Skermanella sp. TT6: one gene and its partners. The protein of the gene in region 2 interacts with the protein of the main gene of each other region in a pairwise test. Links are inferred from orthologs where the notes say so. Each region holds a gene or a part of one and is shown on either strand. Other genes may lie near its edges.

Region 1 (7,321 bases), 1.8 Mb from region 2 along the record:
CAGCACGTCGCCCCGCTGGTAGAGCCAAGCCAGCGCCGCGCCGTCGTCGATCCGAACCGCGAGATCGACCGTCTGCCGGTCCATCGTCATGTGGCGGTCGAGCAGCCCGAACAGTCCGGGCAGGCCCTCGCCGGTCAAGGCCGAGACCGCCTGCATGTGGTCGTTCCGCGCCGCCTGGGCGAGCAGGGCGTCCCGGGTGGCGGCGTCGAGCAGGTCGATCTTGTTCAGCACCTCGACGACGCGGCCGTCCTGGGACGGGTCGATGTCGAGGTCGCGCAGCACCGCCTCGACGTCAGCCTTCTGGGCCTCCGTGTCGGGATGGGCGATGTCCCGAACATGAAGGACGATGCCGGCCGCCTGGACCTCCTCCAGGGTCGCCCGGAAGGCAGCCACGAGGTGGGTCGGCAGGTCGGAGATGAAGCCCACCGTGTCGGACAGGATCACCTTGCGGCCGGTCGGCAGCTCGATTCCGCGCATGGTCGGGTCGAGCGTCGCGAACAGCAGGTTCTTGGCGAACACGTCGGCACCGGCCATCCGGTTGAACAGCGACGACTTGCCGGCGTTGGTATAGCCGACCAGGGCCACCACCGGATAGGGTACCCTGTCCCGCGCCTTGCGGTGCAGGTCCCGGGTCCGCCGGACCTCGTCCAGTTCCCGCTTCAGCTTGATGATCCGGTCGCCGATCAGGCGGCGGTCGATCTCGAGCTGGCTTTCGCCGGGGCCGCCGAGGAAGCCGAAGCCGCCGCGCTGGCGCTCCAGGTGGGTCCAGGACCGGACAAGCCGCGAGCGCTGGTAGCTGAGGGCCGCGAGCTCCACCTGCAACTGGCCTTCCCGGGTCCTTGCCCGGGCGCCGAAGATCTCCAGGATCAGGCCGGTGCGGTCTATGACCTTGGCATGGAGCCCGCGTTCCAGGTTGCGCTGCTGGACGGGCGACAGGGCGTGGTCCATCACGACCAGGTCGATGGGTTCCCCCCTCTCCTCGGCGTCACGGATCAGGCCGGCGAAATGCTCCACCGTGCCTGACCCGAGCAGGGTCGACGGCTGAGGCCGGTTGACCTTGACGGCTTCGGCGTATGCTACGTCCAATTCGATCGCGGCGGCCAGTCCGACGGCTTCGTCCAGGCGCGCCTCCGGGCTGCGCATGCCGTCGTCGATCTTGGCCTCGCGCAGGATCGGATGGATCACGAGGGCGCGGCCGGTGCCCATGGCGGACCGGCCGGTGCCCTGATCGGGTGCGTTAGGTACCTTCACCTTCCTTGGGCGGCTCGAAAAGTTGAATAGGATGGGCAGGCATCACGGTCGAGATTGCGTGCTTGTAGACCAGTTGGCTATGCGCATCGCGTCGCAACAGGACGGAGAAGTTGTCGAACCACGTTATGATGCCTTGGAGTTTGACACCGTTCACCAGGAACACGGTGACCGGGGTCTTGTTCTTTCGGACGTGGTTTAAGAAAACGTCCTGAACATTTTGACTTTTTTCGGACATATGCAATCGCCCCGTTGTGATGGTTCTTGGGGCCCCATCCCAGAGCCCGGATAACATTCCATAACCCTTTTGTTGGGCTATTTTCGTTGTTCGACTGGAGTCTCCAGCGATATGGGGGCGCCAAGGCGCCGCACCAAGTCGGATACTATATCGCAAGTGTCAAACCGGTGCGCAGGCGGAAAATTCCCGAAATCGTCCGGACCGTTCCCGATCAGCATCGGGACGCATCTCCCGGCATGGGCGCACTGCATATCCACGTCTGCATCGCCGATGAACCAGACGTCGGGACCGGCAATCAACCCGCCGGGCTCAAGGGCCATGTGGATAGGATCAACCGCAGGTTTATCTTGTGGCGCATCTCCCGCTCCGACGAGCTTGCCGAAGTAGCGGTCCCAACCGAGTTGGGCCGACTCGGCCCGCAGGAAGCGGCCGGTCTTGTTGCTGACCACCCCGAGATAGACGCCCTGCCCGGCCAGCGCCGACAGCAGCCCCTCGGCACCCGGGAGCGGCTTCAGGTAATCGAGATGGTGGCGGCCGAAATGGTCGTAGAAGATGTCTCGCGCATCGGTCCAGCGGTCGCCGAACAGGCGGGGGAAGCTGTCGCGCAGGCTCTGCCGGACGCGGAGGCGGGTCTCTTCCAGGCTCCAGGGCGGCAGTCCGTGGGCGACCAGGGCGGCGTTCAGCGCGGCATGGATGCAGCCCCAGTTGTCCACCAGGGTATTGTCCCAATCGAACAGGACCGCGCGCGGCAGCCGCGTCGGGTCGCCGTCGCCAAGGGGTGCGCCCCCGAGATCCGCCGTCACGACGCGCCCGCCGTCCGGGCATATTCCAGGTAGGCCTGCCTCAGGCGCTCTCCCAGGGAACCCGGCTTGCCGTTGCCGACGGTGCGGTCGTCGATCCGCGTGACCGGCATCACGAAGGTGCTGGCGCTGGAAACGAAAGCTTCCCGCGCCCGGTAGGCTTCCTCCAGCGAGAAGGCGCGTTCCTCGAACGGGATGCCGGCTTCCCTGGCCAGCCGGATGATCGACAGGCGGGTCACGCCGTTCAGGATCAGGTTGTCGGCATGGCGGGTCACCAGGGTGCCGTCCTCGGTCACGATCCAGGCGTTGCTGGAGCAGCCCTCGGTCACATCGCCGTCCGGGTCGAGCTGCCACGCCTCGAACGCGCCTGCCTCCACCGCCTGCTGCTTGCCCAGCACCTGCGGCAGCAGCGCCACCGACTTGATGTCCCGGCGCAGCCAGCGGATGTCGGGAATCGAGATCACCTTGACCCCGTTCTCCAGCTGTTCCGGAGTCGCGAAGGCGGTCGCCCGCTTCGTCGTCATGACGAGGCTGCTGCGGGAGTGCTTCGGAAACTTGAAGTCGCGCGGGGCGACGCCGCGCGTGATCTGGAGGTAGATCGTCCCCTGGGTCACGTGGTTGCGGGCGATCAGCCGGCGCATCAGCAGCTTGAGCACGTGGGGAGCCACCGGCCACGCGATCCGCAGTTCGTTCAGCGACCGTGCCAGGCGATCCAGGTGCCCCTGCTCGTCGGCGAGCCTGCCGCCGATGATCGTGACGACTTCGTAGACACCGTCGGCGAACTGGAATCCGCGGTCCTCGACATGGACCATCGCCTCGCCATGGGGAACGAACCGGCCGTTGACATATGCGTATCGAGCCATGCTTTCCGCTTCTTTGGATGAGCTTTTCGGGATCGTGGAACGGGACGACGGAGGATCAGAAGAACTCGAGCCGAACCGCGAACATCTTCTCGACCTTCTTCACCTGCCCGACCGCGGCCAGGATGATGACCCGGTCGTGCGGCTTGATCACCGTGGAGGGCCTGGGAATGATCACCTCCTCGCCCCGCACGATGGCGCCGACGATCACGCCGGTCGGCAGCTTGATCTCCCGCAGGGGCGTGTTGATCAGGCTGGAAGTCTCCAGCGCCTCCGCCTCGATCACCTCGGCGAAGCCTTCGCGCAGGCTGTGGACCGCGCGGATCCGGCCGCGCCGGACATGCTGTAGGATGGTCGAGACCGTGATGGTGCGCGGGCTGACCACGGCGTCGATGCCGAGCGTGGTGACCAGCGGCGAATAGGTCGTCTTGTTGATCAGGGTGATGGCGCGCTGGCAGCCGTAGCGCTTGGCGAGCAGCGAGGCGAGGATGTTGCCCTCGTCGTCGTTCGTCACGGCGACCACCGTCTCGGCCGCCCGGACGTTGGCTTCCTCCAGGATCTCCGGATCGAGCCCGTCGCCGTGAAGCACCATGGTCCGGTTCAGCCGCTGGGCGATGTACTGGGCCCGGCCGCGGTCCACCTCGACGATCCGCGCGCTGACCTGCGGGTGCTTCGCCTCCAGCTCCTCGGCGAGGCACAGGCCGATGTTGCCGCCGCCCAGGATGATGATCCGGCGGGCCTCGGTCTCCTCGTGGCCGAAGGCCGCCATGGCCCGTCCCAGGTGCCGCGTGTCGGCGACGAAATAGACCTCGTCGCCCGGCAGCATCTGGTCGTCGCCGCCGGGGATGATCGGCTTGTCGTTGCGGACGATCGCCACGACCTCGAGGTTCAGGTCGGGGAACAGGCCGGTGAGCTGGCGCAGCGGCGTGTGCAGGATCGGGCAATTGTCGGTGCAGATGACGCCGATGACGCGGACCTTGCCGTCGGCCAGCGGGATCATGTCGAACGCGCCCGGCACCTGGAGCCGGCGGGCGACAGCCCGGGCCACCTCGATCTCGGGCGAGATGATCACGTCGATCGGCATATGCTCGCGCGAGAACAGGTCCGCCCAGATCGGCGCCAGGTAGCTCTGGTTCCGGACGCGGGCGATCTTTGTCGGCACGTTGAACAGCGAGTGCGCCACCTGGCAGGCCACCATGTTGACCTCGTCCGCCAGGGTGACCGCGATGATCATGTCGGCGTCGGCGGCGCCCGCCTGCTCCAGCACGTTCGGGTGGGAGGCGAATCCGACCATGGCCTGGACGTCCAGCGTGTCGCTGATCTTCTGGATCAGCTCCGGGGACTGGTCGATCACGGTGACGTCGTTGTTCTCGGTCGCGAGATAGCGGGCGATGTTGGAGCCGACCTGGCCGGCGCCGCAGACGATGACCTTCATGGACCGGTGACCTTCATGAGCTCAATCCCCGGCCAGCTTGTGGGGAGGCTTGTCGTTGCCGTGCACGCCCAAGGATTTCAGCTTGCGGTGCAAGGCGGAACGCTCCATTCCCACGAACGCGGCCGTGCGGGATATGTTGCCACCGAACCGGGTCACCTGGGCAAGCAGATACTCGCGCTCGAACACTTCGCGGGCCTCGCGCAGCGGCAGGCCCATGATCTCGCCGCCCTTGTCCCACTTCAGGACCGTCGGGGTGATGGCGCCGATCTCGGGCGGCAGCATGTCGGCGCGGATCGGCTCGCGCGGGTCGCCGGTCGACATGATCAGCAGCCAATCCACCACGTTGCGCAACTGGCGCACGTTGCCCGGCCAGTCATAGGCCTGGAGCGCCGCCATCGCGTCCTCGCCGTAGTCGCGGGCCGGCAGGCCCGCCGTCTCGGACGAGCGGATCATGAAGTGGCGGGCCAGCAGGGGGATGTCCTCGCGGCGCTCGGTCAGCGGCGGAACCCGGATCGGCACGACGCTGAGGCGGTAGAACAGGTCCTGCCGGAACCGGCCGGCCTCGATCTCCGACGGAAGGTCGCGGTTGCTCGACGCGATCACCCGGACATCGACCTCGACCCTCGCGCTGCCGCCGACCCGCTCGAAGGTCTGCTCCTGGAGCACGCGGACGATCTTTCCCTGGGTCTCCAGCGGCATGTCCGCCACCTCGTCCAGCAGCAGGGTGCCGCCATGGGCCTGCTCGAAAGTGCCGACCTTGCGGGGCAGGCCATCCTGGCCGTGCTCGGTGCCGAACAGCTCGACCTCCAGCCGGTCGGGCCGCATGGTCGCGCAGTTCAGCCCGACGAAGGGGCCGTCGGCCCGGCGGGAGCGGGCATGGAGCAGGCGGGCGACGACCTCCTTGCCGGACCCGGCCGGCCCGGTGATCAGGACGCGGCTGCCGGTCGGGGCCACCTTGTCGATCGAGTGCCTGACATGGTTGATCGCCGACGACTTGCCGATCAGCTCGATCTGGCCGCCGGTCCGGAGCTTCAGTTCCTCGTTCTCGCGCCTGAGCCGGGCGGCTTCGATCGCGCGCTCGACCAGGACCAGCAGGCGGTCGGCCTTGAACGGCTTCTCGATGAAGTCGTAGGCGCCCTGCTTGATCGCGGACACGGCGGTCTCGATCGTCCCGTGGCCGCTGATCATGATGACCGGCAGGTTCGGATGCTCGCGCTTGAGCTCGGCGAGAATCTGGATGCCGTCGAGCCGGCTCCCCTGGAGCCAGATGTCGAGGATCACCAAGCTCGGCCTTCGGGCACCGACCGCGGCGATGGCCTGGTCGGCGTCGCCGGCTTGCCGGGTCTTCATGCCTTCGTCTTCAAGGATACCCGCAATCAGCATGCGGATGTCCGCTTCGTCATCGACGATCAGAATGTCATGCGCCATAGCGACTCTGTTTCTGCTGCGTTTCTTCGGCGGCCACGGCCGGCGCGGCGATTTCGGTCTTGGGGATCACGAGGCGGACCTGCGCGCCCGGGCCGGAAGCCCTGTCTTCGAGCACCAGTTCGCCGCCATGGTCCTCCATGATCTTCTTGACGATGGCGAGCCCCAGCCCGGTGCCCTTGGCCCGCGTGGTGACGTAGGGCTCGGTCAGCCTGTCGCGTTCCTCGTGCGGCAATCCCTTGCCGTTGTCGGCGATCACGATCGACACGCGGTCGTCGTGGACCTCGAGGCCGAGATCCACCTGCCCGGGCGGCAGCGTCCCGATGTCGGGAGCGGAGCGGCCGTCGATCGCGTCCACCGCGTTCTGGAGCAGGTTGGTCAGGGCCTGGGAAATCTGCCGGCCGTCGCACGGCACGGTGAGCGGCCCCGGCGGAAGGTCGGCCGTGAACTTGATGGCGGGATGTGCGCTGGATTGGAGGAACACGGCTTGGCGACACAGTTCGTTGATGTTCTGTGGCTTCATCACCGGGCTCGGCATCCGCGCGAAGGCGGAGAACTCGTCAACCATCCGGCCGATATCGTCCACTTGGCGTACGATGGTATCGGTACACATCTGGAACGTCTCGGGGTCGCTGGTGATTTCCTTGAGGTATTTTCGGCGCAATCGCTCGGCCGAGAGCTGGATCGGGGTCAGCGGGTTCTTGATCTCGTGCGCGATGCGACGCGCCACGTCGGCCCAGGCAGCCTTGCGTTGCGCCGAGAGCAGCTCGGTGACGTCGTCGAACGTCACGACGAAGCCGCGGATGTCGCTTCCGACCGACTCGGCGGCGACCCGGACCAGCAGGGTCCGCGTGGTCCCGGCGCGGCGGAGCTGGACCTGGGCTTCCATCAGCTTGGCCGGGCGGCGACGGATCATGCCCATCAGCTCGCCCATCTCCGGCGCCACGTCGACCAGCTTGCGGCCGATCAGGATCTCCGGGTCGTCGACGCCCAGCAGATGGGCGCCCGACAGGTTGGGCAGGTTGATGCGGCCCTCGTGGTCGAGGCCGACGACGCCGGCCGAGACGCCGGCCAGCACGGTCTCCGTGAAGCGGCGGCGCAGGTCGAGCTGGCGGTTCGCCTCGATCAGCTCCCGCCGCTGGCTCTCCAGCTGGCTGGTCATGCGGTTGAAGGCGCGCGACAGCGTGCCCAGCTCGTCCTCCGGCAGCAGCTCGGGCACACGTGCGCCCATGTCCCCTGCCCGCACCCGCTCGGCGGCGCCGATCAGGGAGCCGATCGGCGCCACCAGCGCCGTCGCGAAATTGAGGCCGATCCA
Region 2 (7,208 bases):
TCCAACATGGAGCTTTCGGATTACGTCGACCGGGAGATCGAGCAGAACCCCCTGCTGGAACGCGACGAGGCGGAGTTCGGCGACGGCGGCGTCCAGGCCAACGGCGACGGCGCCGGGGCGCAGGGCGGGGCGGGCGAGGGGCCCCGCGAAGGCGGCATCGACCAGGCGGAGCTCGCGCCGGCCGTCGACGGCGCCGACCAGAGACAGCTCGATACCCATGAGCTGACCACGTCCGACCACATGGCCGGCGGCTCGGACGCGCCGCTCGACACCGATTTCGAGAATGTCTGGACCAACGGCAGCGCCGCCGACGGCGGCTTCGACGGGACCGAGGCTTTCGGCGACTGGTCGTCGAAGGGCGGCAGCGGCAGCTTCGAGGACGGCGAATACAATCTCGAGCAGACGCTGAGCGGCGAGACCAGCCTGCGCGACCACCTGATCGGCCAGCTCAACGTCGATATCGCCGATCCGGTGGACCGGCTGATCGGGCTGGCCCTGATCGACATGCTCGACGCCGCCGGCTATGTGACGGGCGACCTGGACGCCCTGGCCGAGCAGTTGAACTGCGAGCTCTCCCGGATCGAGGCGGTCCTGCGGCGGGTGCAGCGCTTCGACCCGCCCGGCGTCTTCGCCCGCAGCCTGAAGGAATGCCTGGAGATCCAGCTGCGCGAGCGCAATCGCCTCGATCCGGCGATACAGGCGATGCTGGACAACCTGGAGCTGCTGGCGGCCCGCAACGTCCCGGCGCTGCTCAAGGTCTGCGGCGTCGATGCCGAGGACCTGTCCGACATGGTGGCGGAGATCCGGACGCTCGATCCCAAGCCGGCCCTGCGTTTCGACCATCAGGTGGTGCAGACGGTCACCCCGGACATCCTGATGCGGCTGCAGCCGGGCGGCGGCTGGTTGATAGAGTTGAACACGGAAACCCTGCCGCGGGTGCTGATCAACCAGCGCTACTTCGCGCAGGTCAGCGGCGAGGTCCGCAACAAGGCCGAGAAGGAGTATATTTCCGAGCGGTTCAATTCCGCCAACTGGCTGGTGAAGTCCCTGCACCAGCGGGCCAACACGATCCTGAAGGTCGCGACCGAAATCGTCCGCCAGCAGGACCTGTTCTTCGTCAAGGGCGTGCAGTATCTGCGGCCCCTGATCCTGCGCGACATCGCGGAGGCGATCGGCATGCACGAGTCGACCGTCAGCCGTGTCACGACCAACAAGTTCATGGCGACTCCGCGCGGCGTGTTCGAGTTGAAGTACTTCTTCACCTCCTCGATCAACGGCGCCGGGGGAGAGGCCGCCCACTCGGCGGAGGCGGTGCGCTTCCGGATCAAGGCTCTCATCGACGGAGAGCCCCCGGAAGGCATCCTTTCCGACGACCGGATCGTCGAGATTCTCAAATCGGATGGGATCGAGATTGCGCGCCGCACGGTGGCAAAGTATCGTGAGGCCATGCGGATCCCGTCATCGGTCCAGCGCCGCCGCGAAAAGTCCATGAGACTGTGAGACTGACCCCGGCGGATCTGCGGTAGAAGGCCGGACTCCGCCAATCCGGGAACGGTTGCAGCCATGAGGCTGTTCGTCAACTTTGGGGAGGCGTCACCTTCGTCACGGCCCAGCAGTGACGTCGCCCTGCATGATCCCATCTACGGGCCCAGAACTCCGGACAACCTACGTCATGCACCTATCCGTCAAAGGCAAACAGCTTGACGTCGGGGACGCGCTGCGAACCCACGTCGATGAGAGCCTAACCGCCATCGTAGGCAAGTATTTCGGCCGTCCGATCGAGGCCAACGTGGTCTTCTCGCGCGAGGCCCACCTGTTCAAAGCCGATATTTCGGTGCATGTCGGCCGCAATATCCTGCTGCAGAGCAACGGCGAGGCCAACGAGCCCTATCCCGCCTTCGATACCGCCGCCGACAAGATCGCCAAGCGCCTTCGCCGCTACAAGCGCCGCCTGAAGGACCACCACAAGCATGGCGACAACGTCGAGGGAGCGGACGGCGCCGTAGCATTGGCCCCGCTCCCCGCGAGCCAGTACATCCTGGAAGCGGAGCCCGACGAAGCCCATATCGACGGGTATGACGAAGACACCCATGACGCAGCGCCCTCGCCGCAGGACGGCCACGACGGGCATCCCCAGCCCGTGGTCATCGCCGAGATGACCACCGCCATCGACACGCTCACGGTCAGCGAGGCCGTCATGCGCATGGACCTGGCCGAACTTCCGGCCCTGATGTTTCGCAACCGCGCCCATGGCGGCCTGAACATGATCTACCGCCGGCAAGACGGGAACGTCGGCTGGATCGATCCCAAAGGCACTGAGGGAGCCGACGCCTGACCAGGCGTCGCCGTAAAAGCATATGATTGATCTGATCACGCCCCAGAGCATCATCGCCAACCTGCGCGCCGGCAGCAAGAAGCAGGCGTTGCAGGAGCTGGCGAAGAAGGCGGCGGAACTGACCGGGCAGCACGAACGCGCGATCTTCGACGTGCTGCTCGAACGGGAAAGGCTCGGCACGACGGGCGTGGGGCATGGCATCGCCATTCCGCACGGCAAGCTTGCCAACCTGGACCGTGTCCATGGAGTCTTCGCCCGGCTCGAAAGACCGGTCGATTTCGACGCCATCGACGACCAGCCCGTCGACCTGATGTTTCTGCTGCTGGCGCCGGAAGCGGCGGGCGCGGACCACCTCAAGGCCCTGGCCCGGGTGTCCCGCCTGCTCCGCGACGGAACGATGTGCGACAAGCTGCGCGGCTCCGACAGTGCGGAAGCCATCTATGCGCTGCTGACCCAGGGCGAGGCGAGTCACGCCGCCTGAACCGGCGGCCATGCCCTGGCATGGACCCGCGGGCCGGCCCGTTCCCCTGGACCGGGCCGGCCCGCGGGCGACGACCTAACCGGTCAGCCCTCCCATTCCGGCAGTTTCCGCTCGAAATAGGCGATCGTCCGCGCCAAGCCTTCCTTCAGCGGGACCGTCGGCTCCCAATCCAGCTTTTCCTTCGCGCGGGAAATGTCCGGCCGGCGTTGCGTCGGGTCGTCCTGGGGCAGGGGCTTGAAGACCATCTCGGATTTCGACCCGGTCATGTCGATCACCAGTTCCGCGAGCTGCCGGATGGTGAATTCCCCCGGATTGCCCAGGTTGATCGGTCCGATAACGTCGTCGGGCGCCGCCATCAGGCGGACGAAGCCCTCGATCAGGTCTTCCACGTAGCAGAAGGACCGCGTCTGGCTGCCGTCGCCGTAGAGCGTCACCGGCTCGCCCCGCAGGGCCTGCACGATGAAGTTGGACACCACGCGGCCGTCCTGCGGATGCATGCGCGGCCCATAGGTGTTGAAGATCCGGGCGACCCGGATGTTCAGCCGGTACTGGCGGTGATAGTCGAAGAACAGCGTCTCGGCGCAGCGCTTCCCCTCGTCGTAGCAGGCGCGCGGGCCGATCGGGTTTACGTTGCCCCAGTATCCCTCGGTCTGCGGATGGATCGACGGGTCGCCGTAGACTTCGCTGGTCGAGGCCTGGAAGACCTTGGCCTTCACCCTCTTGGCCAGTCCCAGTATGTTGATCGCCCCGTGCACGCTGGTCTTGACGGTCTGGACCGGGTCGAACTGGTAATGGATCGGCGATGCGGGGCACGCCAGATTATAGATCTCGTCCACTTCCACATAGAGCGGGAAGGTGATGTCGTGGCGGATCACTTCGAAATAGGGATTGTCCAGCAGGTGGACGATATTCTCGCGCGATCCCGTGAAGTAATTGTCGACGCATATGACTTCGCATCCTTCGCCAAGCAGCCGCTCGCACAGGAATGACCCGAGGAACCCGGCGCCACCGGTGACCAGCACCCGTTTACGTCCATACATTCGCCCTTACCCCTTTTCTTGGTCCGGCGCAGTATGCCCGCGCCCCCGCCCACTGGCAATCCGCTGTCCCGGGCCGGCCGGGATCGCAGAGGCGTGACAACCGCGCCGTTTGTGCTATCACTCGCGTCGAGCCGCTCAGTTCTGGAGAAACCGTTGCCAATCCCGTCAATACCGGCGAACGAACCGCTGGTCCTGGCCTTGCCGAAGGGGCGCATCCTGCAGGAGGTCCGGCCCATGCTGGACCGCGTCGGGATCGTGCCGGAACCGGCTTTCGACGACGAGAACAGCCGCCAGCTCCGGTTCGCCACCAGCCTTCCGCATATCAGCATCATCCGGGTCCGCTCCTTCGACGTCGCGACCTTCGTCGCGTTCGGGGCCGCCCATCTCGGCGTCGCCGGCAACGACGTGCTGATGGAGTTCGATTATCCGGAGATCTACGCCCCGCTCGACCTCGGGATCGGCAAGTGCCGGCTCAGCGTCGCGGAACCCGAGGAGATGGTGGAAGGCGACGATCCGGCGCGCTGGAGCCATATCCGGGTGGCGACCAAGTATCCCGAGATCACCCGGCGACATTTCGCCGCGCGCGGCGTCCAGGCCGAATGCATCAAGCTGAACGGGGCCATGGAACTGGCGCCGACGCTGGGCCTGTGCCGCCGGATCGTCGACCTCGTGTCCAGCGGCTCGACCCTGCGTGCCAACGGCCTTGTGGAGATCGAGAGGATCGCAGAGATTACGTCGCGCCTGGTCGTCAACCGGGCCGCCTACAAGACCCGGCCGGAGGAGATCGGCGGCTGGATCGACAGTTTCAGGGATGCCGTTGATGCCGCTTGACCTTGACAGCCGCGACTCGGGGTTCGAGGCGGCCTTCGCCGGCCTGCTGGGCGCGAAGCGGGAAACCCAGGAGGACGTCCAGAACGCCGTCTCCGCGATCCTGGCCGACGTACGCCAGCGCGGCGATGCGGCCGTGCTGGATTATACCGCCCGGTTCGACCGCGTCACGCTGACGGCCGGCACCATGCGCGTCGCACCGGAAGAGGTCGACGGGGCGGTCGCCTCCATCGATCCCGGCCTGCTGGACAGCCTCGAGATCGCCGCCGCCAGGATCGAGGATTTCCACCGGCGGCAGAAGCCCGAAGCCCTGTCCTACACGGACGGGGCCGGCGTCCGCCTCGGCGCCCGCTGGACCGCGGTGGGATCGGTCGGCCTCTATGTACCCGGCGGCACCGCGGCCTATCCCAGCTCGGTGCTGATGAACGCGCTGCCGGCCAAGGTCGCGGGCGTGGAACGGGTCACCATGGTCGTGCCGACGCCCGACGGGAAGCTCAACCCGCTGGTGCTGGCGGCCGCCCGGCTCGCCGGCGTGGACGAGATCTACCGGATCGGCGGCGCCCAGGCGGTCGGCGCGCTGGCCTACGGGACGGAGACCATCCGCCCGGTGGACAAGATCGTCGGGCCCGGCAACGCCTACGTCGCGGCCGCCAAGCGGCAGGTCTTCGGCACCGTCGGCATCGACATGATCGCCGGCCCGTCGGAGATCCTGGTGGTGGCCGACGGCGCCAACGATCCCGCCTGGATCGCCGCCGACCTGCTGTCCCAGGCGGAGCACGATACCAGCGCCCAGGCGATCCTGATCACCGACGACTCCGGTTTCGCCGAAGCCGTCAAGCGGGCGGTGGACGGTCACCTGAAGACGCTGCCGCGCGCAGCCATCGCGGGCGAGAGCTGGCGCGAGCACGGCGCGGTCATCGTGGTTTCGCACCTCGACGAGGCGGTGCCGCTGGTCGACCGCCTAGCGCCGGAGCACCTGGAACTGGCGGTGGCCGACCCGGACGCGCTGGCCGCCCGCATCCGCAACGCCGGCGCCATCTTCCTCGGCCGGCACACGCCCGAAGCCATCGGCGACTATGTCGCAGGGCCGAACCACGTGCTGCCGACGGCGCGGAGCGCCCGGTTCTCGTCCGGTCTCAACCTGCTCGACTTCATGAAGCGCACGACCCTGGTCGGGTGCGACCCGGGCAGCCTCGGCGCCATCGGACCCGCCGCCGTGGCGCTGGCCGAAGCCGAGGGACTCGGCGCGCACGCGCTTTCCGTGTCGATCCGACTGAATGGAGCCCCCCGGTGACAGAATCCAACCACCGCATCGTTCATGTCGCCCTCGACGAGCGCAGCGTCGTCCGGCGCAGCGCCGAGGTCGAGCACGAACGGGCGGTGGCGATCTTCGACCTGCTCGAGGACAATCTTTTCCGGCCGGACGAATGCCCCGACTCCGGCCCCTATCACCTCCATCTCAGCATGGAGGACAACCGCATGCTGTTCGACATCCGGGATACCGCCGACCAGGACCTGAGCAAGGTCCTGCTGCCGCTGACCCCGTTCCGGACCATCGTGCGCGACTACTTCATGATCTGCGACAGTTATTACAAGGCGATCAAGAAGGCGTCGCCGTCGCAGATCGAGGCGATCGACATGGGACGGCGCGGCCTTCACAACGAAGGGTCCGAGCTGTTGCGCGAACGGCTCGCCGGCAAGGTCCAGGTGGACCACAACACGGCGCGCCGGCTGTTCACCCTGATCTGCGTCCTGCATATCCGCGGGTGACGGGGGCGGAGCGGACGCACATGGACGACCCGAACAGCGCGTTCGACAGCGCCAACGTCACCAGCGTGCTGTTCGCCTGCACCTACAATGCGATCCGGTCGCCGATGGCCGAAGCGCTGATGAAGCATTTCCACGGCCATCGCATCTATGTGGATTCGGTCGGCGTGCGCGAGGGCGAGCCCGACCCCTTCGTCATCGCCGTGATGGACGAGATCGGCATCGATCTGTCGCGGCACCGCTGCAAGACCTTCGACTTCCTGGAGGACACCTCGTTCGACCTGGTGATCTCCCTGTCGCCGGAGGCCCAGCACCGGGCCGTCGAGATGACCCGGACCATGGCCTGCGACGTCGAGTTCTGGAACACCCTCGACCCCTCGATGATCGACGGCAACCGCGAGACCCGCCTCAGCTTCTACCGCCAGGTCCGCGACACGCTGAGCCGGCAGATCAAGACCCGTTTCCCGATCATCGGGGGCCCGACGGTCTGACAGCAAGGAATTCCCCTCATGGTACTCGCACTGGTGTTGCACAGCCTGGCCGCAGCGGTCTGGGTCGGCGGCATGTTCTTCGCCTACATGGCCCTGCGGCCGGCGGCCGGCGCGCTGGAGCCGCCCCAGCGGCTGACCCTGTGGCGGGGGACGTTCGATCGCTTCTTTCCCTGGGTCTGGGCGGCGGTAGCGGCATTGCTGGTCAGCGGCTATGCCATGATCTTCCTGCATTTCGGCGGGTTCTCCGGGGCGGGGCTGCATGTCCA
Region 3 (7,788 bases), 1.0 Mb from region 2 along the record:
TCCCCTGCTGAAAGCCGCGTTCGAGCAGGTCGGCCGGCAAGTGTTCGGCCCGACCTGCATCGTCCAGGGGTTCGCCCTGTTCCGGATGGAGGCTGACAAGTTCGTCCATGGCGGCTGCATGATGAACGGCTGCCTGGCCACGGTCCTCTATTTCGAGGACGTGGACGTGGGCCTGGTCGCGGTCTCCACCGACTTCAGCACCGGCGCCATGACCTATGCCCGCATCTCGCTGATGCAGGGGAGGGAGGGACTGGAACCCGGCCCCGTCGCCCCCGGCCCCGGCACGATCCAATAGCCGGCCGGGGGAGACGGACATGGCAGACCAAAGGGCGGACCACAGGCGCAAGCTCGAGGAAATGAAGAAGGTCCTGGTGACCGACGAGGATTTCGGCCGCGTCTACCGGATCTTCTTCGACGAGGTCGCGTGCCATCGCAGCTTCATGGCGCTGGGCAAGAAGGAGAAGAGCCCGCTGCTCAAGACGACGCTGAGGCTGGTCGGCGAAAGCCTGTTCGGCACCCCCTGCGAGGTGACCGGGTTGTTCCTGTTCAGGCTGAAGCAGGAGAAATTCATCCACGGCTGCTGCAACCTGAACTTCCATCCCGCGACCATCATCTATTTCGAGGACATAGACATGGGCATGTCCGCGATCATCCGGGACATGCGGACGTCCATGATGACCTACAGCCGCATCACCACCACCGTGGTGAGGGACACCGGCAAGGCCCACAACCTGGTTTCCGGCGGCATATCGCGGCATTGAGACCATTGGTTATCGGTCAGCCCGTGGGACTGCCCGTCCTGAGCCGGTAGCCGACGCCCGGTTCGGTGATGATCAGGACCGGGTGGCCGGGGTCGGCTTCCAGCTTCTGACGGAGCTGGTTGACATAGACGCGGAGATAGACGGTGTCGTGGGCATGGGCGGGTCCCCAGATCTCCTTCAGGATCTGGCCGTGGGTCAGGATCTTGTCGCGGTTGCGGACCAGCAGGCTGAGCAGCGCGTGTTCCTTGGGCGACAGGCGCTGCTCGACACCGTCCCGGACGGCGAGGCGCCGGGCCAGGTCGATCGTCAGCCCGCCGACAACCAGCCTGTCCGGATCGGTCTCGGCACCGCCGCGCGGGCGCGACGCGGCGCGGATGCGGGCCATCAGCTCGCCGATTCCGAACGGCTTGACCATGTAGTCGTCGGCCCCGCGGTCCAGCGCCTCCACCTTGTCCGTCTCGTCGGACCGGACCGACAGCACGATGATCGGGACGGGGCCCTTCTCGCGGATCGCCGTGATCACCTCCTGCCCGTCGATGTCCGGCAGGCCCAGGTCCAGGATCACCAGGTCGGGCCGCTCCCCCGCGGCGGCCTCGATCCCTCCCGCGCCGGTCTCAGCTTCCAGCACGCGATAGCCCGACGCGGTCAGGCTGATCCGCAGGAACCTGCGGATCTGCGGTTCGTCGTCGATCACCAGGATCGTCAGCATCGGATGGGCCCGCTTCTAGTCATCCACAGATGCACGCAATGAATCACAACTGTCCGGCACAGTAATTGCTAAATCAACCGAAGGATGCTTTTCCAGTAGAGCGTTCCTCCCTTTATCGTCATGACCGGGCTTGACCCGGTCATCGCCTGCAGGCTTCATCAGCGCTGCCATGCAGGGAGATACCCGGATCAAGTCCACGGCTGTCCGGCATGGTACTTGCTGATCAACTATTGAGAACATTTCTAGCGACTGTTTTCTCCTTCAGTTCGTCATCCGCGGGCTTGACCCACGGATCTCAAAGCATGGAGGCTTCGATGCTTCCCGCGAACGATGGCCGGATCAAGTCCGGCCATGACGAAAACGGAGTGTTTCTGCCCGCGATTAATCCTTTCGCAGAATAAGCAATCTCCGTGCCGGACAGCCGTGCTGATCAACACGGATATTCTCGAGGTGCACTCCATGCCTGAAACAGGGGTCCGTTTCCTGGCAATTTCCTTATCTGTGTCCATCTGCGTTCATCTGCGGCCAAAAATAGAAAATCAAACTCATTCAACCACCTCCGGCGGCGGCGCCGTCGGCAGGCGCATGACGATGCAGGTGCCGGCGCCGTTCAGGCCGGGCTGGGCGGAGATGCGGCCGCCATGCGCCTCGACGATGCCGCGGCAGATCGCCAGGCCCAGGCCGGTCCCGGCGGTCCGGCTGTCGCCCTCCTCGACCCGGTAGAACATGTCGAAGATCCGCTCGCGGTCCTCCGGGGCTATCCCCGGCCCCTGGTCGCAGACCTCGACGATGACCCGATCCCCGCGCGCGACCGCCCAGACGGTGACCGGCGTTCCCGGCGGCGAGTATTTGCAGGCATTGTCGAGCAGGTTGAAGACCACCTGCTCCATCAGCATCGGGTCCAGGCGAAGCAGCGGCACCGCCGGGTCGATCTCGACCTTGACCGTGCGGCGGCGCAGCAGCTTCTTCGCCCGCTCGATCGCCGACGCCACGATGTCGCGCAGGTCCACCCAATCGGTGCGGGGCCTGAGCTGGCCCGAGCCCAGCCGCGTCATGTCCAGCAGGTTCTGCACGAAGCGGTTCAGCCGCTCGGCCTCCTCCTGGATGGTCTGGGCCAGCTCCAGCCGGTCGGCGGGCTTCAACGTCCCCTCGTAGGAGACCAGGCTGGAGGCGGCCCCCAGGATCGAGACCAGCGGCGTGCGCAGGTCGTGCGAGAGGGAGGAGAGCAGGGCGGAGCGCAGCCGCTCGGTCTCGGTGGCCAGGCGCGCGTGCTCGATGTCGGCCACCAGGTTGGTGCGCTCGATCGCCAGGGCTGCCTGGTCGGCCAGGGTGTCGAGCAGGCGGCTTTCCTCCGGCGAGAGCAGCCGGCCCGCGGCCTCGATCTGGACGCCCAGCACGCCTACCGGCCCGCGCCCGGTCTTCAGCGGCAGGAACAGCCAGTCCGAGGTCGGCAGCGTGGCGGAGCCCCGGCCGGCCGGCTGGGCGTTGGCCCAGGCCCAGTCGGCGGCGGCCCGCGCCTTGTCGTCCAGCCTGTCTTCAGGCGGGAAGCCGGCCCGGACGGCGAGCCGGCCGTCCTCCGGCAGCAGGACCAGCGATCGGCCGCGCAGCGTGGACGCCACGTGGTGGACCACGGCCCACAGCACGTCGTCCTGGTCGGCCGCCGCGGCGATCCGGCTGCTGAAGTCGTAGAGGTTGGCGGTCCGCCGGGCGCTCAGCCGGGTCGCCTCCACCTGGGCGCGGACGCGGGCGGCCAGGTTGCTGGTGATGAAGGCCGTGATCAGGAAGAACACCACGGTCAGGATGTTCCGCGTGTCCGCGATGTCGAAGGTGAACAGCGGGTCGGTGAAGAAGAAGTTGTACGACATGAAGCTGGCGACCGACACGGCGATCGACGGCCCCAGCCCATGGCGGATCGCGACCAGAAGCACCGCCATCAGGTATATCAGGGAGATGTTGGGCAGGTCCAGGAACAGGCTGAGGCCGTAGCCGCAGGCCGAGGCCGCCACGGTCGCCACGGCCGCGACGGCGTAGCCGTTCCAGTCCAGGCGCTTCCTGCGAACGGCGGCCGGCGGCGGCTTGGCCTCCCCCTCGTCCTCGCCGCCGACAACCGTCACGTCGAAGCTGTCGGCGCGGGCCAGCAGCTCAGCCGTGACGTTGCGCCGGCGCAGGAACGGCAGCCTGCCGCCGCGCGGCCGGCCGGCGATGATCTGGCTGACGTTGCGGGCGCGGGCGAAGTCCAGCAGCTCGGCGACGACGGACTCGCCCTGGATCACCCTGGTCTCGGCGCCCAGCTGCCCGGCCAGCCGCAGGGCATCCGAGATCCGGTTCTTGGCCTCCTCCGGTAATCCGGCGTGGCGCCAGGTCTCCACATGCACCGCCATCCATGGCGCCTGACGGCGGTCCGCCGTCCGCTTGGCGGTGCGGACCAGCCGCATCACCGCCCCGCCGTCGCCGACGCAGGCCAGGATGCGCTCGCGGGTCGGCCACGGCCCCGGGATCGCGTGGGCGCGCATGTAGTTGACCATCTGCGCGTCGACCCGCTCGGCGGCGGCGCGCAGCGCCATCTCGCGCAGCGCGGTCAGGGTCCCGGCGGAGAAGAAATGGTCGATCGCGCGGCGCGCCTGGTCGGGGACATAGACCTTGCCCTCCGCCAGCCGCTTGATCAGCGTCTGCGGCGGCAGGTCGATCAGCTCGATCTCGTCGGCGGTCTGGAGCACGCCGTCGGGCACCGTCTCGCGCACCCGGATGCCGGCGATGCGCTCGACGACGTCGTTCAGGCTTTCCAGGTGCTGGATGTTGAGGGTCGAATAGACGTCGATCCCGGCGGCCAGGATCTCCTCGACGTCCTGGTGCCGCTTCAGGTGCCGGCTGCCGGGGACGTTGGTGTGCGCCAGCTCGTCCACCAGCGCAAGCTTCGGCCGACGCTTCAGGATGGCGTCCAGGTCCATCTCGCGGAAGGTCAGGTCGCGGTACTCGACCGGCCGGCGCGGCACCACCTCCAGCCCGTCGAGCAGGGCTTGGGTGTCGCGCCTTCCATGGGTCTCGACGATCCCGGCGACCACGTCCACGCCGTCGAGCCTCTGGTCGCGCGCGGCTTCCAGCATGGCGTAGGTCTTGCCCACGCCGGGGGCGGCACCCAGGAAGACCTTGAGGCGGCCGCGCCGCTCGCGGTTGGCTTCCGCGAGCAGCGCTTCGGGCGAGGGGCGGTCGGCTTCGGCCATCAGGTCCCGTCGAGAGCGAGGTTGAGCATCAGCACGTTAACGCGCGGCTCGCCGAAAACGCCCAGGGTCCTGCCCTCCGTCAGGCGGCCGACCAGCGCCCGCAGGTCGGCCTCCGGGATCCCGCGCGCCTTCGCGATGCGGGGTACCTGCCACAGCGCGGCTTCCGGCGACAGATGCGGGTCGAGCCCGCTGCCCGACGCCGTCACCAGCTCGGCCGGAACCGGGCCGCGCGCCGCCGCGTCCGGGTTGGCCGCCTGCTGGGCCGCGGTCCGGGCCCGGACCTCTTCGGCCAGCTTCCCGCTGGACGGCCCCAGGTTGGAGGCGCCGGAGGCGGCGGCCTCGTACCCGACCGCCGAGGGCCGGGGCTGGAAATGCTCCGGCCGGGCGAAGGGCTGGGCGATCAGCGCGGAGCCGACGGTCCTGCCGTCGCGCTGCACCAGGCTGCCGTGCGCCTGGACGGGAAACAGCACCCCGGCGATCCCGGTGACGGCCAGCGGATAGAGCACGCCGGTGATGAGTGTCAGCACGGCCAGCATCTTCAGGGCCGGTTTCAGTTCCTTGAACATTCTCTCTTTCCTCAGGCCAGGCCCAGGGCGTTGACGCCCAGGTCGATCAGCTTGATGCCGATGAACGGCACGACCAGGCCACCGAGCCCGTAGACCAGCAGGTTCCGCCGCAGCAGGCTGGCGGCTCCCGCCGGCTGGTAGCGGACGCCCTTCAGGGCCAGCGGGATCAGCGCCACGATGACCAGCGCGTTGAAGATGATCGCCGACAGGATCGCGCTGGAGGCGCTGCCCAGGCCCATCACGTTCAGCGCCTCCAGCTGGGGATAGGCAGCCACGAACAGCGCCGGGACGATGGCGAAATACTTCGCCACGTCGTTGGCGATGGAGAAGGTGGTCAGCGCGCCGCGGCTCATCAGCAGCTGCTTGCCAATCATCACGATCTCGATCAGCTTGGTCGGGTCGCTCTCCAGGTCCACCATGTTGCCGGCCTCGCGGGCCGCCTGGGTGCCGGTGTTCATGGCGACGCCCACGTCGGCCTGGGCCAGCGCCGGCGCGTCGTTGGAACCGTCGCCGCACATGGCGACCAGCTTGCCCTCGGCCTGCTCCTGGCGGATCAGCTCCAGCTTGCGCTCGGGCGTGGCCTCCGCCAGGAAGTCGTCCACCCCGGCCTCGGCGGCGATCGCGGCGGCGGTCAGCGGGTTGTCGCCGGTGATCATGACGGTCCGGATGCCCATCCGGCGCAAGGTCGCGAAACGCTCCCGGATCGCCGGCTTGACGATGTCCTTCAGGTGGATGGCTCCCAGCACCCGGCCGCCCTTCGCCACCACCAGCGGCGTGCCGCCGGCCTTGGCGATCCGCTCGACCGCCTGGCGCAGGTCGCGCGGCACGGCGCCCTCCCCGACATGGCGGGCGATCGCGTCGGCGGCGCCCTTGCGGATGCGGACGGGTTCGGTGCCGAGCCCGGACGGCATGTCCACGCCGCTCATCCGGGTCTGCGCGGTGAAGGGGACGAAGGCGAAGCCCGCCGTCTCCACCCGCTGGAAGCCGAACCTGCGTCCGGCCAGCGCCACGATCGACTTGCCCTCCGGCGTGTCGTCGGCCAGCGAGGCGAGGAAGGCGGCTTCCGCCAGGTCGCGCTCGTCCACGCCGGAGACGGGGGCGAACTCCGCCGCCTGCCGGGCGCCCAGGGTGATGGTCCCGGTCTTGTCCAGCAGCAGCGTGTCGATGTCGCCCGCCGCCTCGACCGCGCGGCCCGACTTGGCGATGACGTTGAAGCGCACCAGCCGGTCCATGCCGGCGATGCCGATCGCCGACAGCAGCCCGCCGATGGTGGTCGGGATCAGCGTGACCAGCAGGGCCACCAGGAACACCACGGGCAGGGTGATTCCGGAATAGCGGGCGAAGGCCTCCAGCGTCACCACGACCACCAGGAAGATGATGGTCATGCCGGCCAGCAGGATGTTCAGCGCGATCTCGTTGGGGGTCTTCTGGCGCTTGGCGCCCTCGACCAGCGTGATCATGCGGTCCAGGAAGCTCTCGCCGGGGTTGACGGTGATGCGGACCACGATCCGGTCCGACACGACGCGGGTGCCGCCGGTCACCGCCGAGCGGTCGCCGCCGCTCTCGCGGATGACGGCGGCGGACTCGCCGGTGATGGCGGATTCGTCCACCGTGGCGATGCCGGCGACCACGTCGCCGTCGCCGGGGATCACCTCGCCCGCCTCCACCACCACGAAGTCGCCGGCCCGCAGGCCGGCGGCGGGGACCGACTGCCACTCCGTAGCGGCCGGGTCGGCCAGCCTTCGGGTGGTGGTCTCCGTCTTGGTGCGGCGCAGGCTGGCCGCCTGGGCCTTGCCCCGGCCTTCGGCGACCGCCTCGGCGAAGTTGGCGAACAGCACGGTGACCCACAGCCAGGCCGTGATCTGGCCGGCCACGGCGAGGCCGGCGCCGCCGCCCCCGCCGCCGCCGATGACCAGGTCGCGGACGAACAGGACGGTGGTCAGGGCCGCGACGACGGCGGTCACGAACAGGACGGGGTTGCGGGCCAGCTCGCGCGGGTCGAGCTTGCCGACGGCGGCGCCCGCCGCCTGGGCCGCGATGCCGGCGTCGAACAGGGAAATCTCGGAAGTGCGGTGGCTCATCGGTTCATGTCCGCGAAGGGGGCGCCCCGGGCGAGCGCCAGATGTTCGGCTACCGGCCCCAGCGACAGCGCCGGGAAGAAGGTCAGGCCGCCGACGATCAGCACGGTGCCGACCAGCAGCGCGACGAAGAGCGGCCCGTGGGTCGGGAAGGTGCCGGCCGATTCCGGCAGCGTCTTCTTGGCGGCCAGGCTCCCGGCGATCGCCAGCACCGGCAGGATCACCAGGAAGCGGCCGAACAGCATGGCGAACCCGATCGCCGTATTGTGGAAGAGGGTGTCGGCGCCGAAGCCGCCGAAGGCCGAGCCGTTGTTGCCGGTGCCCGACGCGTAGGCGTAGAGCAGTTCCGACAGGCCGTGCGGTCCCGGCTCCTGGATCGAGGCCGCTGCGCCGGGCACGACCAACGACAGGGATGAGAGTCCCAGCACCCCGAAGGGCACGGTCAGCGCCGCG

What was found.
Region 1: the proteins of ptsN (region 2) and trkA interact in binary tests that used the Escherichia coli proteins (3 or more experiments, as listed by UniProt). The link is inferred for Skermanella sp. TT6 from one-to-one orthologs.
Region 3: the proteins of ptsN (region 2) and IGS68_RS25720 interact in binary tests that used the Escherichia coli proteins (3 or more experiments, as listed by UniProt). The link is inferred for Skermanella sp. TT6 from one-to-one orthologs.

Annotation. Positions count from the first base shown.
Region 1 is NZ_CP067420.1:2,667,840-2,675,160, reverse strand. Bases 2,394-5,202 are described here. They hold trkA (Trk system potassium transporter TrkA), read right to left. Parts: upstream 4,582-5,202; coding sequence 3,205-4,581; downstream 2,394-3,204. Other genes in these bases: ntrX (nitrogen assimilation response regulator NtrX), read right to left, coding at 4,603-5,202; IGS68_RS12565 (D-amino-acid transaminase), read right to left, coding at 2,394-3,149. In the rest of the region: GTPase HflX, read right to left, coding at 1-1,206; RNA chaperone Hfq, read right to left, coding at 1,238-1,486; IGS68_RS12570 (HAD family hydrolase), read right to left, coding at 1,564-2,289; more of IGS68_RS12565, read right to left, coding at 2,286-2,393; more of ntrX, read right to left, coding at 5,203-6,009; IGS68_RS12550 (sensor histidine kinase NtrY-like), read right to left, coding at 5,999-7,321. UniProt on the Escherichia coli protein: Part of the constitutive potassium transport systems TrkG and TrkH. May regulate the transport activity of TrkG and TrkH systems. Binds to NAD(+) and NADH.
Region 2 is NZ_CP067420.1:4,485,925-4,493,132, reverse strand. What follows is about bases 1,391-4,086. They hold ptsN (PTS IIA-like nitrogen regulatory protein PtsN), read left to right. Parts: upstream 1,391-2,357; coding sequence 2,358-2,816; downstream 2,817-4,086. Other genes in these bases: hisG (ATP phosphoribosyltransferase), read left to right, coding at 4,010-4,086; IGS68_RS20930 (UDP-glucuronic acid decarboxylase family protein), read right to left, coding at 2,900-3,856; hpf (ribosome hibernation-promoting factor, HPF/YfiA family), read left to right, coding at 1,673-2,335; rpoN (RNA polymerase factor sigma-54), read left to right, coding at 1,391-1,500. In the rest of the region: more of rpoN, read left to right, coding at 1-1,390; more of hisG, read left to right, coding at 4,087-4,687; hisD (histidinol dehydrogenase), read left to right, coding at 4,677-5,978; IGS68_RS20915 (UPF0262 family protein), read left to right, coding at 5,975-6,454; IGS68_RS20910 (arsenate-mycothiol transferase ArsC), read left to right, coding at 6,475-6,942; IGS68_RS20905 (CopD family protein), read left to right, coding at 6,961-7,208. UniProt on the Escherichia coli protein: Seems to have a role in regulating nitrogen assimilation.
Region 3 is NZ_CP067420.1:5,530,661-5,538,448, reverse strand. What follows is about bases 1,816-5,091. They hold IGS68_RS25720 (sensor histidine kinase), read right to left. Parts: upstream 4,692-5,091; coding sequence 2,016-4,691; downstream 1,816-2,015. Other genes in these bases: kdpC (potassium-transporting ATPase subunit KdpC), read right to left, coding at 4,691-5,091. Also shown: IGS68_RS25735 (hypothetical protein), read left to right, coding at 1-295; IGS68_RS25730 (hypothetical protein), read left to right, coding at 315-761; IGS68_RS25725 (response regulator), read right to left, coding at 778-1,470; more of kdpC, read right to left, coding at 5,092-5,257; potassium-transporting ATPase subunit KdpB, read right to left, coding at 5,269-7,338; potassium-transporting ATPase subunit KdpA, read right to left, coding at 7,335-7,788. UniProt on the Escherichia coli protein: Member of the two-component regulatory system KdpD/KdpE involved in the regulation of the kdp operon. KdpD may function as a membrane-associated protein kinase that phosphorylates KdpE in response to environmental signals.